Regions from separate parts of the Thalassotalea psychrophila genome, predicted to be linked through region 2. Evidence: riboswitches for the same ligand, from Rfam matches in the RefSeq annotation. Region 2 holds a riboswitch; the other holds the start of a gene.
What was found. Region 2 has a riboswitch for lysine ahead of dapA (4-hydroxy-tetrahydrodipicolinate synthase). Riboswitches for the same ligand answer to the same signal wherever they lie in the genome.

Region 1: it holds a riboswitch for lysine, as region 2 does, so the genes downstream of both, lysC (lysine-sensitive aspartokinase 3) here and dapA (4-hydroxy-tetrahydrodipicolinate synthase) in region 2, are expected to answer to the same signal.

What each region holds. Positions count from the first base shown of each region.
Region 1 is NZ_CP134145.1:2,194,992-2,198,424, forward strand. It holds gene RGQ13_RS08835 (YceI family protein) at 1-275, shown strand, start outside; gene elyC (envelope biogenesis factor ElyC) at 345-1,100, opposite strand; lysine riboswitch at 1,307-1,478, shown strand; gene lysC (lysine-sensitive aspartokinase 3) at 1,739-3,091, shown strand; gene RGQ13_RS08850 (HlyD family secretion protein) at 3,194-3,433, opposite strand, start outside.
Region 2 is NZ_CP134145.1:3,901,423-3,904,855, forward strand. It holds gene RGQ13_RS16210 (DUF3237 domain-containing protein) at 1-75, opposite strand, end outside; gene dapA (4-hydroxy-tetrahydrodipicolinate synthase) at 347-1,261, opposite strand; lysine riboswitch at 1,394-1,607, opposite strand; gene RGQ13_RS16220 (methyltransferase) at 1,794-2,837, shown strand; gene arcA (two-component system response regulator ArcA) at 3,245-3,433, shown strand, end outside.

The sequences.
Region 1 (3,433 bases), 1.7 Mb from region 2:
TAGATGTAACTAAATTCTCTACCGCTACGTTTGTAAGTACTAAAGTTGAAGACAAAGGTAATGGCAAGCTTGCTATTACAGGTAACTTTACGTTGCAAGGTATCACCAAAGAGCTTGTAATTGACGCGATTAAAATTGGAGAAGGTGACGATCCATGGGGCGGTTACCGTCTAGGATTCAGCGGAACTACGTCAATTAAAATGAGTGATTTTGGCTATAAGATGGATTTTGGTGAGATCTTATTTGACCTACACATCGAAGGCGTACGCCAGTAAATTAAACTAGGGTCAGAGTCAGGTTTAAATAAACCTGACTCTGACCCTAATTTATTGCCCCTCAGCTTTCTAGCTCTTAACCCACTGCCAAATTAGACCTAAAGTTTCATACCAAAATGATTGGCTTTTTTGTAATTCATTTGCATCGGGAAAATGCTCCTGCCAACTTTTATTTCCAGAAAAGTTTTTTACATAGTAGCCTGTCGGGGCGGCAATTGGCTTAACTCCCTGGTTTTCAAAGTAAGTCATCGAGCGTGGCATATGGTTTGCATTGGTAATTAATACAAAGTTTTTATCTATTAATAATGGCGAAATATAAAGCGCTTCATCTTCCGTATCTTTAGGACGAGATTCGGTTATGATATTGTTGCCATCAAACCCTAGCTCAACTGCTGCTTGTTTTACTTTCTCTGCATTTGAGCTTATATCGTAAATGGCTGCGCCAGAGGTGATCATTATGGCTTCAGGATGCAAATTGGCAATTCTTAACCCTTCGGTCAAACGTTGTAATGAGCATATTTTTAATTCTTGCGTTGCCGCCAGTTTTGTATCGCTCGTATGTCCACAACCTAAAATAACAATGTAATCAAGTTTCTCTGCTATTGGTGTATAAACAGGAAATTGCTGCTCTAAATTTACAATCAATCGATTTGCTACTGGCATATAGGAAAGTAATAGCAGTGCTAGCGTTGCAATACTGAGAACAGCTTTGGCCATAGCCGGTCGGTGTTTAAATAATAATAGGCCAACAAGTAAGGTAATAATTATTATTGGCAGGGGCATTAGTAGCTCGCCAATAATCTTTTTTAAAGTAAACAAATCCACAACAGCATCCCTTTTATATATATTCGCACTATATCTAATCGACTAAATTAATTCCAATAAAGCGTTATTTTTACTGCTTTTTATGGCAAAAACAATCAAACATTAAATATATCTAATTTTTATAAATTTCACTGTTGATTTTGACGTTTAATTACTGTTTAATAGCGGCGTTGATTTAGAGTTATTGCTCAAAAATAACTTTAGACAACACCAGAAGAGGTTGCATTAGCCAGGTAAATAATTTGAGGGGCCACACCCTAAAGACAATTATTGAGGGGGACTAATGCCGAGGATGTTTATTGTAGTGGTAAATAACATTCGGTCATATAAGTTGAATCTTAGTGACTGTCACCATAGTGGTGGAGAGCTTCTGGCTGAAAACGTCAAGATTTCATATCTTTTTCATATCAGTCATGCTCTTCCTGGTACCAAGTTGGTTTATTAACTGCTCATTTTTAATGGTTAAAACGAATAACTACTGCGTTATAAAATTTTAAAGTAGAATAACTACTTACTAAATTTCATGCCTTGTATTTATCCATTTTTCCTCAGGAAAAAGTAGATCATTTAATCAATCAAATTGATACATTATTCATTGTAATGGTAGATTAACCATTGCAAGTTAGGGAGAAGATCCAATGTCAAATATCGCGTTAACTGTAGCCAAGTTCGGTGGAACTAGTGTTGCCGATCATGAAGCTATGCTTCGTTGTGCTCAAATTATTAAATCGCAACCTGAAACTCGTGTTGTGGTAGTGTCTGCTAGTGCCGGTGTTACAAACCATCTAGTAACGTTATCGCAGAAGGTTTTAAGCAATGAAGAGCGCACTGAAATTGTTGAAGCTATTCGACTCATTCAATACAACATTACTCAGAATTTATCAGCAGAAATAGAGTTAAATAGCCAAATTGATGATGTGCTTACGTCATTAACTGAATTAGCAGAACAACAAGATACGCTACAAACGGCAAAAACTGGCGATGCCATTTTAGCTTGTGGTGAACGTATGAGTTCTATCGTATTTGCTGAGGTGCTACGCAGTATAGGTGTAGAAGGCGTTGCCTTTGATGTACGTGATGTCATGCAAACTAACAGTTTATATGGTAAAGCTGTGGTCGATATTGATGCTTTAGCAGCTAATTGTGAGCACAGCTTAACTCCTTTACTTACCGAGCACGTTATTGTTACTCAGGGTTTTATTGGTAAAGATGGCTTAGGTAACACCACAACTTTAGGTCGTGGAGGCTCTGATTACTCTGCGGCATTAATTGCTGAAGCAATTGGTGCAACTGGTTTATCTATTTGGACCGATGTAGTTGGTATTTTTACCACCGATCCTCGTATAGCTAGTTCAGCCCGTGCTATTCCTGAAATTAGTTTTGGTGAAGCTGCGGAAATGGCAACCTTTGGCGCAAAAATATTGCACCCCGCAACCCTAATTCCTGCAATGCGTAGCTCTATTCCTGTCTTTGTTGGTTCAAGCCGAGAGCCAGAAGCCGGCGGAACACAAATTATGCAAGAAGTAGCGTCTAAGCCTACTTACCGCTCAATAGCACTGCGTCGTGAACAAACTCTAGTTACAGTAAAAAGCCCCGCGATGTTACATGCCAGTGGTTTTCTAGCGCAAGTGTTTGGCATATTAGCGAAACATGAGCTGAGTGTTGACTTGATCACTACTTCTGAAATTTCAGTAGCATTAACGTTCGATAACCCGACGGGATCAACGCAAGCATTGATCAATCAAGCGGTTGTCGAAGAATTAGAGCAACTTTGTGAAGTTTCTGTTGAACATGACCTCTGTCTAGTCGCCATTGTTGGTAATGGTTTAGATGCATCGTCAGGCTTAGGAAGTAGCATTTTTAATAATATTGAAGACACAAACATCCGCATGATTTGTCATGGTGCTAGTTCGAATAATTTATGTTTCTTGGTGAATGAAGCAGACGGTAATAACGTAGTAGAAACTCTGCACGATAAGTTATTTGTTTAATTTTTAGAAACGAGAAACGAAGACTGTATTTTCTCCAGTTCTCTGGAATATTCAAAAAGCCAATATCATTGATATTGGCTTTTGATTTTTAATGAAGTTGCTTTATTTAATTGGGTATACGTATTTAAGCCAAGCCATCATTCTAAGTAGAATTCTGCGTACTAATGATACATGCAAAATATCATGCTTATGGTTGATCACTACCGCTTGCCCTTGTACGCCTAATGGCAAGTTATAATTATTCAAATCTTCATCCAACTCAATGATACCAATAACAAAACCACCTTGGCTTATCATACTTGCAGGAATTAGAGTGCCAAAGGCCTGAATTTGCCCCTCAGC
Region 2 (3,433 bases):
TTTAGCGAACACATTTTGTACATCATATATAGTTATGACGATTAACGTGAAGCTAACGAACATTAAACGTAGCATCGATATTTCTCCAAGTTCAACCTTCGGACTCGATGTTGCATATTCTTTATCAAAATACTTTCTTCGAGGTTGAAATAATTGAATCACTGTTAATTGAGTTTTAATTCACAATTAACGGTTAGTATAGAATATTTTTCTTTTGCTTTATTTTTAAATAATAAAGTTGTTTCAAATATATAATTACAATCAATCTATGACCGCTATTGGCACAAAGCTGGCCACCTCGCCAGCGTTGAACACTTGTTTTTTGAGCGTTATTCTTTAAGTTTAATTACTTAACCAAACGTAAATTAGTACGGCTTTGGCAAAGCCAATCGGTAATAGCTGAATCTGCTGCTAATATTGCTTTATCTGATTCAAGTTCTAAATGAGTTAGAGGCGCACGTAAAGTTGGCGTATTTAGCACTGCTTGTTTGTGCATTAACACTTTTACAGGAACAGGGTTTGCCACTTCAAACAATGAAGATATAGCGTTATTCCATACAGGAACAAGGTTAGTGCCTTCGCCGGCTAATGATTTTTGCACATATAAATTTGTGGCTTCTGGCCATGCATTAGCACATACAGAAACTAAGCCAATTGCCCCAACAGGAGCTAGATAAGGTATAAGAGTATCTTCGCCAGAAAACATTTTCATTTTTGGCGCAGCGGCTGCATAGGCCAGAAACTCATTAATGTCACCGCTGGCTTCTTTCATCGCCCATAAATTTTCATGTTCTGCTAAGTTTTTAACTGTTTGTGCTGGAATGCTAATACCAGCGCGCGATGGTACGTTGTATAACATACAAGGATATTTTGCTGCATCTAGTAATGCAGTAAACCATTGAGTCTGCCCTATTACACCTGGTTTTGCATAAATAGGTGCAGTTAATAAATAGCTGTGTACGGGTAATTTATTACAAGCGTTAATCCACTCAATTTGATCTGGAAGATTAAATGCCCCTACAGAAACCATTAAAGGTACTGTGGGTTTTAAGTCGCAAACAAACTTTACTATGTTTAATTGTTCACTTTGTCCAATGGCAAGGCCTTCACCTGTACTACCACAGATTAAAATACCATTACCCGCTTGTTGTTGGTCGTCGACAATTTTTGCCAAACAGTCATAGTCTACTGCGCCATCTTGATCAAAAGGCGTAACTAATGCGGTCCATAGGGAAAAATCATTTAGTTGAAACGTTGTCATATTAAATCTCATTACTTATTAATAATATAGCTATTATCAATTTTTATTATTAAGCATATTTATACCGAACACATAATTAGTGGAATTGGTATTAGAGAAAGGGAGAGAGGAATTTGCACAGCTGTAAGTGCAAAAACCAGAAGCTCTCCACTTAAACTTAAACCGCCTACCTTGTTATGGAAGTTGATTATGTGCTGTTAAGTGACAGCCGAAGGGATTCAACCCATTCGTCCGACACAAGTGTTACCTTTTTCACTTATGCCTCGGCGTTAATCCCCCTCATTATCTATCATAGGGATAAGGCCCCTAAAGATAACTACCTGGTTAACGCTCCTCTTCTGAACCCTAAAATTAGGGTCGTTCAATGTTGGCTATTTAATCATCTAGTTAATTCTTTTTCAATGTTTTGGCCCTGAAAAAGTGAATCAATTTGGGAATATGATATATAACTGCGCTGTTTTATGATTATTTCCTTTACTAATCTATGCTTAATTAAGAAAATAGCGTTTAAATATTTAATTGAGTTTACTTAATGTCATTATCCAATCCATCACAACTGTTACTTAGAAACGAAGATTTACTAGAAAGTACCAATCCACTAGTTGTTGGTTGTCCTGATAATGAATTTTTTACTCATCTGCAAAGCGCTGCGCCACAAGCAACTGTTAGCTCCTACAATGTTAATTTTGCAGAATATCAAAGCATCAGCGCAAAACATGGAAGTAAGATCAGCTGTCAATTTAGTGAGCAGTACAAAACAGAACAATCACACGACTTGGTGATTATCTATTTTCCAAAATCGAAAAAAGAATATCAGTTTTTGCTCGCTATGCTGGCACCAACACTAACTGAAAATGCTGTAATTTTAGTAGTTGGTGAAAAAAAGGGTGGTGTTAAGTCGGCTATAAAATTAAGTACTGATTATACTCTCAACTCTAGTAAAGTAGACTCTGCAAGACATTGCTTTTTATTTGACATTACCTTTAATAACCATGTTCCTGAATTTAATTTAGACTCTTGGTATGAACGATTTAGCTTAACTATAAATAATACTGAAATTCAGGTGGCATCATTGCCTGGAGTGTTCAGTAACGGCGAACTAGATAATGGTACTCGTTTATTGTTAGAAAAATTACCCAGCAAAATTTCAGGTAAAGTGTTAGATTTTGGCTGTGGTGCAGGCATTATTGGTTGTTTTGTTAAAAAATTATACCCTAACACTGAAATAGAAATGCTTGATGTAAATGCATTAGCCATTGCTAGTGCGAATAAAACCCTTCAACTAAATAATTTATCGGCAAAGGTTTATGCATCTGATGGGTTATCTAATGTAAGTGGTAAATACAATGCAGTATTATCAAACCCGCCATTCCATCAAGGTATTAAAACTAATTACCATGCAACAGAGCTGTTTTTAAAGAGCATCAAGAAGCACCTGCTAAAAAATGCCACGCTAACAATTGTTGCTAATAATTTTCTAAAGTATGCTCCAATTATTAAAGCAGAGATTAATCAACCTGAATTATTAGCCAATGAAAAAGGGTTTGCCATTCATCATTGCCAACATAAATCTTAGTTGCAGCTTTTAACTAAAGTAACCAACAGCTTAAAAGATCGTTAATTAGAGGTTAATAGCTACAAGCTATTAACCTAAATGCAATCGTATATTTTCCAAATTCATCTATAACTAACCTAAAAAACCCTTGCTGTTTACAATTTGTTGCAAATTCAATTTTTCCACATTCAATTTTGATACATTTATTTAACGTTATATTTCATAAGCTTAAGTCGAAAACAGACTACCTCATTTACATATTTTAACTTACATTTTTACAACAATTTCACCATTGTATACTTGGCCACTTGCTCTATCATATGCAACATATATTTTTGAACAGAAAATTGATTGTCTGAAATAGCAACGTTTTCTGAACAACAAGTAAGCAACCCTTACTTGTTAAAGTTTATTTTAAAGAGGTAGATATGATCAACCAAGCACAAACTAAAATTTTAATCGTTGAAGATGAAGAAGTAACACGTTTAAACCTAAAGAACTTATTTGATGCTGAAGGTTACAATACTTTAATTGCAGCAAATGGCGAAACCATGAGTCAGCAATTACAAGATAACGACATTGATTTAGTATTAATGGACATCAATCTTCCTGGCAAA